2 regions of the Streptomyces sp. NPDC058955 genome follow, and region 2 is predicted to be linked to the other one. Evidence: riboswitches for the same ligand, from Rfam matches in the RefSeq annotation. Region 2 holds a riboswitch; the other holds the start of a gene.
The links. Region 2 has a riboswitch for S-adenosylmethionine ahead of thrC (threonine synthase). Riboswitches for the same ligand answer to the same signal wherever they lie in the genome.
Positions count from the first base shown of each region.

Region 1: it holds a riboswitch for S-adenosylmethionine, as region 2 does, so the genes downstream of both, ACFW1I_RS31360 (aminotransferase class V-fold PLP-dependent enzyme) here and thrC (threonine synthase) in region 2, are expected to answer to the same signal.

Region 1 covers NZ_JBHYKM010000115.1:8,900-14,766, forward strand. Annotated here, with positions in the region: gene ACFW1I_RS31340 (NYN domain-containing protein) at 1-653, opposite strand, end outside; gene ACFW1I_RS31345 (hypothetical protein) at 688-930, opposite strand; gene ACFW1I_RS31350 (rhomboid family intramembrane serine protease) at 1,091-1,825, shown strand; gene ACFW1I_RS31355 (Lrp/AsnC family transcriptional regulator) at 1,822-2,103, shown strand; gene ACFW1I_RS31360 (aminotransferase class V-fold PLP-dependent enzyme) at 2,174-3,559, opposite strand; SAM riboswitch class IV at 3,764-3,880, opposite strand; gene trpD (anthranilate phosphoribosyltransferase) at 3,966-5,030, opposite strand; gene ACFW1I_RS31370 (cytochrome bc complex cytochrome b subunit) at 5,162-5,867, opposite strand, start outside.
Region 2 covers NZ_JBHYKM010000024.1:51,233-57,099, reverse strand. Annotated here, with positions in the region: gene ACFW1I_RS12550 (glucosyl-3-phosphoglycerate synthase) at 1-688, opposite strand, end outside; SAM riboswitch class I at 810-952, shown strand; gene thrC (threonine synthase) at 970-2,286, shown strand; gene ACFW1I_RS12540 (MoaD/ThiS family protein) at 2,305-2,583, shown strand; gene ACFW1I_RS12535 (cold-shock protein) at 2,998-3,201, shown strand; gene groL (chaperonin GroEL) at 3,567-5,189, shown strand; gene ACFW1I_RS12525 (deoxyxylulose-5-phosphate synthase) at 5,328-5,660, opposite strand; gene ACFW1I_RS12520 (class I SAM-dependent methyltransferase) at 5,743-5,867, opposite strand, start outside.

The sequences.
Region 1 (5,867 bases), on a different contig from region 2:
CGGGCGGCCTCGCTCTCGGCCTGGACGCGGCGCAGCGCGGCCTCGCCCCGCTTCACGTCGCTCTGGGCGCTGCGCAGCTTGCGGTGAAGCGATTCGGCTTCCTTGCGGGCGGCCTCCAGGTCGTGCCGGAGCTGCTCGGTCTCGCCCCGGGTCCGTTCCCGGGCCGCGGCCAGCTCCTCGCGGAGCCGCTCCAGCTCGCGCCGGCCCGCCTCGTCGGCGCGTTCGGCGTCGGCCCGCTGGACCTCCTCGCCGGCGGCGGCCACCAGCTTGGACCAACCCGGCGGGCGGAGCACGTACGCCGCCGCGGCCACATCGACGGGGTCGGCGGCGGCGGGCGGGGCGCCGGTCTCGACGGCCCCGGCCAGCTCGGGCTGGGTCTGCCGGAACCGCTCGCCGATCCGCTGCCGGAAGAGCGGATCGCCCTCCAGCGCGGCGGCCATCGCGTTGCCCGCGAACTTGGCGCGCCGACTGGCGGTGAAGCGGGCGTACTGGCGCAGGGGGGCGGGCAGCTCGGCGACGGTCAGGCCGCCGAAGGCGTCGGCGACCAGCGCGATCACCCGCCGCCGTACCCCCTCCGGCAGGGGATTGTCGAGCGTCTCGGCAGCGTCACCCGCCGCGCCGGCCGGTTCGTCACCGTGCGCGGACTGCTCCACGATCCGTCACCCCTACTGTCGTCGGCGCCGTCCGTCAGGACTCGACGCCCGGCTTGTCCACGAGTTCGATCTGGTCCACCGCGTTGCACCAGCGGCAGCGGACCGACTCGATGGTCTCACTGAGCACCTCGCGCTCCTCGACCTTGGGCTCCCCGGCCAGGTCCAGATGGACGTACTCGACGACCTTGGAGGAGCGCGTCACGTCGAAGCGGGTCAGGTTGCCGCAGAGGGTGCAGCGCCAGCGGGTCTCGTCGGTCGGCAGGGGAACCGTCGTCATGGTTGCCGTCCTTCTTCCTGTCGTGGTGTACCAGGTACGGGAGCCGCGGTGCGCCGTCGGACTGCGGTGCTCGATCCCGTAACCCTACGGCCTCACCGGAGGCCGCCCGGCCCGGCGAGGCACTCTGTCCACTTCGTCCCTTCTGGGCCATGATCTGTCCATGATCGACTGGCGAGGCACGGCCCTGGGCGCCTGCCGGAGCGTCCGTACCGGACCCGCGGTGACCTACGGACTGATCGCCGCCTGCTGTCTCCTCTTCATTGTCAGCCCGGTCTCCGGACTGAACCCGGTGTACGGCACCGGGGACGAGGTGCTCGCGGCGCAGAGCGCGTACTTCCGGCGCTGGGGGGTGGTGCCGGCCGAGCTCGTGCGGGGCGACCCGGGCGCCCTCCTCACCCCCTTCACCGCCCTCTTCGTGCACGGCGGCTGGCTCCATCTGCTCGGCAACATGCTCTTCCTGTGGGTCTTCGGGGCGATGGCCGAGGAGCGGATGGGGCACGTCGAGTTCGCCCTCTTCTACCTGGGCACCGGCTACGTGGCCCTGCTCGGGTACGCCGTGGCGCACGCGGACAGCGAGCAGACCCTGGTCGGCGCTTCGGGGGCGATCTCGGCGGTGCTCGGGGCCTTCCTCTTCCTCTTCCCGCGCTCCCGGGTGACCAGCCTCTTCCCCTTCCTCTTCTTCCTGCCGCTGCGCTTCCCGGCCTGGGCGGTGCTGGTCTTCTGGTTCACGCTCCAGTGGCTGGCCGCGCGGGCCGCGGGCGCGGGGCCGGGGGTCGCCTATCTGGCCCACGTCGTGGGCTTCTCGGTCGGCTTCCTCTACGCCTGGGTGCGGTTCCGGGGTGGGGATAGAGTGAAAACCCCAGCAGCGGCGACCGAGGGAGACAGCCAGCCGTGATCACCGCGATCGTCCTCATCAAGACCAGCGTGGACCGCATCCCCGAGATCGCGGAGTCGATCGCCGCGCTCGACAACGTCAGCGAGGTCTTCTCGGTGACCGGTACGTACGACCTCATCGCGATGGTCCGGGTGCCGCGCCACGACGACCTGGCGGAGGTCATCCCCGGCCGGATCAGCAAGATCCCGGGCGTCGAGGCCACCGACACGCACGTCGCGTTCCGCACCTACTCGCAGCACGACCTGGAGGCGGCCTTCGCCATCGGTCTGGAGTCCTGACACCGGACGCGCGGCATGGGTGAAGGGGCCTCCCCCGTCGGGAGGCCCCTTCACCCGTACGAGTGAGCGATCAGCCGCGGTCGGGCACGCAGCGGCCGTCCTCGGTGCGGTACTTCCACTGGGCGCCGTCGCGGACGAGCTCCTTCACGGCGCCGACGAACCGCTCGACGTGCTCGTCCGGCGTACCGGCGCCGAAGCTGACCCGGATGGCGTTCAGGGAGCGCTCGCCCGGGTTCGCCTCGGGGGCGCCGCACTCGCCCGGGTCCTGCGGGTCGGAGCCGAGCAGGGTGCGGACGAGCGGGTGGGCGCAGAAGAGGCCGTCGCGGACGCCGATGCCGTACTCGGCGGAGAGGGCGGCGGCGAAGTGGGAGCTGTTCCAGCCCTCCACCACGAAGGAGATGACGCCGACGCGGGGGGCGTCGTCGCCGAAGAGGGAGAGGACGCGGACCTCGGGGACCTCGGCGAGGCCGGCCCGGACGGTGTCGATGAGGTGCCGCTCGCGGGCGACGAGGGCGTCGAAGCCGGCCTCGGTGAGCGCCTTGCAGGCGGAGGCGATGGAGTAGACGCCGATGACGTTCGGGGAGCCGGCCTCGTGGCGGGCCGCGGTGGTGTGCCACTCGACGTCCACGCCGCCGTCGGCGCGGCGGGCCACGGTACGGGAGGCGCCGCCGCCGGCCAGGTAGGGCTCGGCGGCCCGCAGCCAGTCGGCGCGGCCGGCGAGGACGCCGGAGCCGAAGGGCGCGTACAGCTTGTGCCCGGAGAAGGCGACCCAGTCCACGTCCAGGTCCTTCACCGAGACCGGGTGGTGGGGGGCGAGCTGGGCGGCGTCGAGGACGATCCGGGCGCCGTGCGCGTGGGCGGCGGCGGCCAGTTCGCGCACCGGCCACAGCTCGCCGGTCACGTTGGAGGCGCCGGTGACGCAGACCAGGGCGGGGCCGTAGGGGTCGCGGTCGGCGAGGGCCCGCTCCAGGGTCTCGACGGCCTGGGCGGGGGTGCGCGGGGCGTTGAGGTAGGTGACCCGGGCGTCCTGCCAGGGCAGCAGGGAGGCGTGGTGCTCGGTCTCGAAGACGAAGACCTGGCAGTCGGCGGGGATCACCCGGGCGAGCAGGTTGAGCGAGTCGGTGGTGGAGCGGGTGAAGACGACCTGGTCGCCGTCGCGGCAGTCGAGGAAGGCGGCGACGGTGGCGCGGCTCTGCTCGAAGAGGTCGGTGGAGAGCTGGGAGAGGTAGCCGGCGCCGCGGTGGACGCTGCCGTAGTACGGGGCGTAGGCGGCCACGTCGTCCCAGACCCGCTGGAGGGCGGGGGCGCTGGCCGCGTAGTCGAGGGCCGCGTAGGTGACCTCGCCGCCGGTGACGAGCGGGACGGTGACGTCGCGGCCGAGGACGGGCAGCGGGCCGGTGCAGCAGGCGTCGGAGTCGGCGGTCTCGGCGGCGGTGGCGTTCGGGCGTGCGGACATGGCGGTATCTCCCAGCGGTACGGGCGAGTGGCGTGAAGGACCCGCGGGGCGACGCCGACCGGCGTACCGCACACGGGTGTCGACCTCGACGCACGACGACGGAAGGGGTCGTACGGAGGGGGGAAAAGGGGCCGGAGGCCCTACCGCATTCGCTTGCTCACGAGACCGCTCCCTCGAGGACCAGGACCCCAGGGATGGCGCAGGGGTCCGCGCTTGCCGAGGACCTTGCTGTCCACGGCCTGGTCTTCACCCGGGGCACCCCGCCACGGACGGAGGGTTGCCGGACAGCCAGCCGGGGCTTGAGGGCTGTCACTCATGACCTGTTGCCGAACGTATGCCACCGCTCGCGGTCCGCGCAACCCCGTCCGCATTCCGGAACGGGGTCACGCGGACCGCGCAGCGGACCTCAGGCGTTGCTGGCGGCGATCCAGCGGTCCAGGGCCGCGCGGGCGGCGCCGGAGTCGATCGACTCGGCGGCCCGCTCGATCCCGGCCCGCAGCCGCTCCGCGAGGGTGCCCTCGCCGGGCTCCAGCGCGGTGAGCGCCGCCGCCGCGTTGAGCAGCACCGCGTCCCGCACCGGACCGGTCTCGCCGGCCAGCAGCCGGCGGGCGACGTCGGCGTTGTACGAGGCGTCGGCGCCGCGCAGCGCCTCCAGGGGCGCGTAGTCGATCCCGACGTCCTTCGGGTCGAAGACCTCCTCGCGGACGGAGCCGTCGCGGACCACCCAGACCCGGGAGGTGCCGGTGATGGTCAGCTCGTCCAGGCCGTCGTCGCCGCGGAAGACCAGGGCGGAGTTGCCGCGCTCGGCGAAGACCCCGGCGACGATCGGCGCCATCCTCGGGTCGGCGACGCCGACCGCCTGGGCCTTCACCCGGGCGGGGTTGGTGAGCGGGCCGAGCACGTTGAAGGTGGTGCGGATGCCGAGCTGGCCGCGGGCGGGGGCGACGTGCCGCAGCGAGGGGTGGAACTTCACCGCGAAGCAGATCGTGATGCCGGCCTCCTCGGCGACCTCGGCGACCCGCTGCGGGGTGAGGCCGAGGTTGATGCCGAGCTTCTCCAGGACGTCGGAGGAGCCGGACGCGGAGGACGCGGCCCGGTTGCCGTGCTTGACGACCTTGGTGCCGGTGCCGGCGACGACGATCGAGGCCATCGTGGAGATGTTGACCGTCTTGGCGCCGTCGCCGCCGGTGCCGACGATGTCGACGGCCGGACCGGGCACCTCGATCGTGTTGGCGTGCGCGTACATCGTCCGGACGAGTCCGCTGATCTCCTCGACGGTCTCGCCCTTGGCGCGCAGCGCCACCATGAAGCCGGCGATCTGGGCGTCGGTCGCCTCGCCGCTCATGATCAGGTCCATCGCCCAGGCGGTGTCGTCGGCGGTCAGGTCCCGCCCGTCGAGGAGGCCGTTCAGCAGGACGGGCCAGGAGCGGCCCGCCGTGGTAGGTCCTCCAGCGGGGGTCACAGCGCTCATGGCAGCTCCTGATGATCGTGCGTCGGATACGGGGTCCAGCCTATCCACCCCCGGGTACGGCAAAGAGCCCCGTCCATCGAATGGACGGGGCTCTCGCCGTGGCGACCTACATCAGGAGGTCGGGAAGGGGATCAGTGGTGGCCGTGGCCGCTCTGGATCTCCTTGTACTCCTCCTGGGTGGGCTTGGCGACCTGGTTGTCGTCGCCGTAGTAGCCCTTGTTGAGCTTGACCCGGAGCTTCTCCATCGCGCCGATCTTCCGCTCCACGCCGTTCTCGTCGACGGCCGGCGGCAGCTCGGCGGGCTGGTACTGCTCGTGCGCGGTGAGCTTGTACAGCTCGCCCTGGCTGAGCGGCTCGTGGACCTCGACGAACTCACCGTGCGGCAGGCGCTTGATGATGCCGGACTCGCGCCCGTGCAGCACCTTGTCCTTGTCCCGGCGCTGGAGGCCGAGGCAGATCCGCTTGGTGACGATGAACGCGATGACCGGGCCGAGGAAGAAGAAGATCCGCACGAACCAGGTGATCGAGTTGATCGACAGGTGGAAGTGGGTCGCCCAGAGGTCGTTTCCACCACCGACGAGCATGACCATGTACGCGGTGATCCAGGCGACACCGAAGGCGGTGCGCGTCGGAGCGTTGCGCGGGCGCTGCGCGATGTGGTGCTCGCGCTTGTCGCCGGTGATCCAGGACTCGATGAACGGGTAGACCGCGATCGCGGCGAGGACCGCCGGGAAGATCGCCAGCGGGATCATCACGCCGAGGACCAGCGTGTGGCCCCACAGGTTGATCTCCCAGCCCGGCATGACACGGATCAGACCCTCGGCGAAGCCCATGTAC
Region 2 (5,867 bases):
GGCCCACCGTGTGCAGCGCGTCGACGAGCAGGCCCAGCTCCACTCCGTAACCGACGGGGAAGGGGAGCCGTTCGAGCAGCGAGCGGCGCGCCGCGTACTCGCCGCCCAGCGGCTGGACGAAGCCGGCCAGCCGCGGCCAGTGCAGATTGAGCAGCGGGCGCGCCACCAGTTCCGTCACGCGTCCGCCCTGACCAGGGGTGTCTCCGAACGGGCGGTCGTACATCGCCTTCACGAAGTCCACGTCCGGGTCCGTGAGCAGCGGGCCCACGATCCCCGTCACGAAGTCCGCCGAGAAGTCCCGCAGGTCCGCGTCGACGAAGCAGACCACGTCCCCGCTCGTCACCATGAGTGAGCGCCACAGGACCTCGCCCTTGCCCGGGACGGCCGGGATCCGGGGGAGTATGTCGTCCCGCGCGACCACCCGCGCGCCGGCCGCCGCCGCGACCTCGGCCGTGCGGTCCGTGGAGCCCGAGTCGATCACCACCAGCTCGTCCACCAGCGGCACCGCCTCGGTCATCAGCTCGCGCCGGATCACGCTGACGATGTCCCCGACGGTCGCCTCCTCGTTCAGCGCGGGCAGCACCACGCTGACCGTCGTCCCCCGCTTGGCGGCGAGCACCCGCTCCAGGGGCCGGTCGGACACGGACCAGGACCGCCGGGTCAGCCAGCGCTCCACTTCTTCCAGCAACGTGATCTCCATCTCGCGGATCGGACGACCGTCTCCACCTTCGAAGCCTTCGGTTACAGTCTTGAACAACGCGGAGGCCCGATGCATGTCGGGGTCCCACCCGCGTCCCACAATCGAATACCGCTCATCCAGAGGGGCAGAGGGATACGGCCCGTTGAAGCCCCGGCAACCCTCCAGTCGGTTTGTCTTGCGCCAGCGAGGCCCCCGGCTAGGGAAGGTGCCAAATCCGTCTCATGGCGAAATGCGCCGTGAGGAAGATGAGGAGAAAGGGCCTCGCCTCCATGGCTGTACAGACCGTCGCACCCGCCACCGCCGCTGCCGACAACGCCGCCCCCGCCCCCGCCGTCGACCTCGGTCCCGCGTCCGGACTTTCCTGCCGCGAGTGCGGCGAGGTCTTCGCCCTCGGCCCGATCTTCGCCTGTGAGCTGTGTTTCGGCCCGCTCGAAGTGGCCTACGACCTGCCGGCCGGCGACCCCGAGGAGCTGCGGAAGCGGATCGAGGCCGGCCCCGCGAACATCTGGCGGTACGCGCCCCTGCTGCCCGTCCCCGCCGACGTCGCCGAGAAGCCGAACCTGAACCCCGGCTGGACCCCGCTCGTCAAGGCCGACAACCTCGCCCGCGAGATCGGCGTCGCCCCCGGCAAGCTCTACGTCAAGGACGACTCCGGCAACCCGACCCACTCCTTCAAGGACCGGGTCGTCGCCCAGGCCATCGAGGCCGCCCGCGCCTTCGGCTTCACCACCCTCTCCTGCTCCTCCACCGGCAACCTGGCCGGCGCCGTCGGCGCCGCCGCCGCCCGCGCCGGCTTCCGCTCCTGCGTCTTCATCCCGCACGACCTGGAGCAGGGCAAGGTCGTCATGGCCGGTGTCTACGGCGGTGACCTGGTCGCCATCGAGGGCAACTACGACGACGTCAACCGCTTCTGCTCCGAGCTCATCGGCGACCCGCTCGGCGAGGGCTGGGGCTTCGTCAACGTCAACCTGCGTCCGTACTACGGCGAGGGCTCCAAGACGCTCGCGTACGAGATCTGCGAGCAGCTCGGCTGGGTCATCCCCGACCAGCTGGTCATCCCGATCGCCTCCGGCTCCCAGCTCACCAAGATCGACAAGGGTCTGCAGGAGCTCATCAAGCTCGGCCTGGTCGAGGACAAGCCGTACAAGATCTTCGGCGCCCAGGCCGAGGGCTGCTCCCCGGTGTCGGCGGCCTTCAAGGCCGGCCACGACGTGGTCCGCCCCCAGAAGCCGAACACCATCGCCAAGTCCCTCGCGATCGGCAACCCGGCCGACGGCCCGTACGTCCTCGACATCGCCCGCCGCACCGGCGGCGCGGTGGAGGACGTGAACGACGAGCAGGTCGTCGACGCGATCAAGCTGCTGGCCCGGACCGAGGGCATCTTCGCCGAGACGGCGGGCGGCGTGACCGTCGGCGTGGCGCGCAAGCTCGTCGAGGCCGGCGTCATCGACCCGAACCTCACCACCGTCGTCCTCAACACCGGCGACGGGCTCAAGACCCTGGACGCCGTGGCCGACAGCTCTCAGGCGACCGCCACCATCCGCCCGAGCCTGGACGCGTTCCGCGACGCGGGCCTGGCCCACTGAAAGGTCCGTGAAGCCACCATGGCCGTGAACGTCCGCATCCCCACCATCCTCCGCACCTACACCGGCGGTCAGGCCGAGGTCGCCGCCGAGGGCGCGACCCTCGCCGAGGTCATCGCCGACCTGGAGAAGAACCACACCGGCATCGCCGCCCGCGTCCTCGACGACCAGGGCAAGCTGCGCCGCTTCGTGAACGTCTACGTGAACGACGACGACGTCCGCTTCGAGCAGGGCCTGGAGACCGCCACGCCGGACGGCGCGGGCGTCTCGATCATCCCGGCCGTCGCCGGCGGTTGCTGACCGTTACCTGTTGGTAGCCTCCGCTACAGAATTGCCCCTTCCGCGAGAGAAAGCGGAGGGGGCAATTCTGCATGGTTGAGCGCGGTAGAGTTGGGGAAGTCCCCTCCGCCGCTCATGCCGGACGCATATGAGGGCGGGCTCGGACCTGACAAGAATGCGACAACAAGCGGCCGAAAAGCGCGCACAGTCTGCCCCTTATGTGCCTTTCGCCCGGCCCGACTTGCCCCGCAATTCCAGCATTTCTTCCTGATCCCCCTTTCCGCTCCCCTCAGAATTCCCGGTCGATTGCCCTGTTGCAGAGGGCAGTTGGACAGATACATTCAGCGGCGGTCGACGCGTTCCGGCGCAGGTTCTGACCCGGGTCCGCGAAGTGCGGGTCCGCTCAAGGGCCAGTACGTAATAGGGGAGTTAGGCATGGCTCAGGGCACCGTCAAGTGGTTCAACGCGGAGAAGGGCTACGGCTTCATCGCGGTCGACGGTGGTGCGGATGTTTTCGTCCACTACAGCGCCATCCAGATGGATGGGTACCGCAGCCTCGAAGAGGGCCAGCGAGTCGAGTTCGAGATCTCGCAGGGTCAGAAGGGTCCGCAGGCGGACATGGTCAAGGTGACCGCCTGAGGCGCGGCGCGATCGGCCACCGACGTCTCGTCGTCGAGGGGCCCGCATCCCCAGGGATGCGGGCCCCTCACGCGTTCCCGGACCCGGTGGCGTGGAGGTGCCCGATCCACGAGAGTCGCTTGCGCCCGCCCGTCGCCCGGCCACCACCCCTATAGGAGCCTCTTCGAGGCGCTTGCACTCTCCTGGGTCGAGTGCTAATCATTGGCGTTAGCACTCGGAAGGTGAGAGTGCTACGAGGACCGAGCACGGCGAGGCCGCCGACCCGGGTGGGGCAAGGAACCACGCGGAACGCGGAGGCCGTCCGTCGCGGGCGTCGGCGCGGTCCTGGAGCGTTATCCACCCCATGTCCGGGAGGACCACTTCACATGGCCAAGATCATCGCGTTCGACGAGGAGGCCCGGCGCGGTCTCGAGCGCGGCATGAACCAGCTCGCTGACGCCGTCAAGGTCACCCTCGGCCCCAAGGGCCGTAACGTCGTCCTCGAGAAGAAGTGGGGCGCCCCCACGATCACCAACGACGGTGTCTCCATCGCCAAGGAGATCGAGCTCGAGGACCCGTACGAGAAGATCGGCGCCGAGCTGGTCAAGGAAGTCGCCAAGAAGACGGACGACGTCGCCGGCGACGGCACGACCACCGCCACCGTCCTCGCCCAGGCGCTCGTCCGCGAGGGTCTCCGCAACGTCGCCGCCGGCGCCAACCCGATGGCCCTCAAGCGCGGCATCGAGAAGGCCGTCGAGGCCGTCTCCGGCGCCCTGCTCGACCAGGCGAAGGAGGTCGAGACGAAGGAGCAGATCGCCTCCACCGCCTCCATCTCCGCCGCCGACACGCAGATCGGCGAGCTCATCGCCGAGGCGATGGACAAGGTCGGCAAGGAAGGCGTCATCACCGTCGAGGAGTCCCAGACCTTCGGTCTGGAGCTGGAGCTCACCGAGGGCATGCGCTTCGACAAGGGCTACATCTCGGCGTACTTCGCCACCGACATGGAGCGTATGGAGGCGTCGCTCGACGACCCGTACATCCTCATCGTCAACTCCAAGGTCTCGTCCGTGAAGGACCTGATCCCGCTCCTCGAGAAGGTCATGCAGTCCGGCAAGCCGCTGCTGATCATCGCCGAGGACGTCGAGGGCGAGGCGCTCTCCACCCTGATCGTCAACAAGATCAAGGGCACCTTCCGCTCCGTGGCCGTCAAGGCCCCGGGCTTCGGCGACCGCCGCAAGGCCATGCTCCAGGACATCGCCATCCTCACCGGCGGCACGGTCATCTCCGAGGAGGTCGGCCTCAAGCTGGAGTCGGCCGGTCTCGACCTGCTGGGCCGCGCCCGCAAGGTCGTCATCACCAAGGACGAGACCACCATCGTCGACGGTGCCGGTGACAGCGAGCAGGTCGCGGGCCGCGTGAACCAGATCCGCGCCGAGATCGAGAACAGCGACTCCGACTACGACCGCGAGAAGCTCCAGGAGCGCCTCGCGAAGCTCGCCGGCGGCGTGGCGGTCATCAAGGCCGGTGCCGCGACCGAGGTCGAGCTCAAGGAGCGCAAGCACCGCATCGAGGACGCCGTGCGCAACGCCAAGGCGGCCGTCGAGGAGGGCATCGTCGCCGGCGGTGGCGTGGCCCTGCTCCAGGCGTCCAGCGTCTTCGAGAAGCTGGAGCTGGACGGCGACGAGGCCACCGGTGCCGCGATCGTCAAGCTCGCCCTGGAGGCCCCGATCAAGCAGATCGCGGTCAACGCCGGCCTTGAGGGCGGCGTCGTGGTCGAGAAGGTGCGCAACCTGACCCCGGGTCACGGCCTCAACGCCGCGACCGGCGAGTACGTCGACCTGGTCGCCGAGGGCATCATCGACCCGGCCAAGGTGACGCGCTCCGCGCTGCAGAACGCCGCGTCGATCGCCGCGCTCTTCCTCACCACCGAGGCCGTCATCGCCGACAAGCCGGAGAAGGCCGCGGGCCCGGCCGGCGGCGGCATGCCGGGCGGTGACATGGACTTCTGATCCCCAGGGATCGGTGGTTCATCGCTGAACGCGAACCGAGGGCGGCACTCCCCACGAGGGGGTGCCGCCCTCGGCGCGTTCCGGCCCTCGGCACGTTCCGGCCCTCGGCACGTGACGGCCCTCAGCGCGTGACGGCCCTCAGACGACCGGCCGGACGAGCGCCTTGGCGAGCGGTTCGCCGGTGCGGCGGGCGTACGCGACGCGGGCCTTCACCTCGGCGAGGGTGCGGGGCCGGTAGCCGGGGCCGCAGCCCTGGCAGCAGCTGGTGCGGAACCGCACCCCCGCGTGCAGCAGCACGGAGAGCACCCGCCACGCCTCGTCGTCCCGCCGCTTCGGCGGCTGGAACGCGGTGCCGACCCCCACCATCGGCTCGCCGCAGCGCGGACACCGGTGCTCGGGCCCGTGCTCGTACCCCTGCTTGTACGAGCCCCGGCACGGCAGGCACACGTACGAGGACCTGTTGACTCCCATGGGGGGCAGGGTAGGGGCGGCCGGAGCGGTCCCGCCCGCGATTTCCGCGCCCGCCGTCGGACGGGGACCCGCCGCTTCTCTCCTACGGGCGGCGGAAGAGTCCCGTCCAGAGGAAGCTCCTGCCGAAGCGCAGGGAGTCGGCGGGTTCGTCGTGCATGCGGCGGAGTTCGAGCGGGGTCAGGTGGTCGGCGAAGAGGGTGCGGAGGT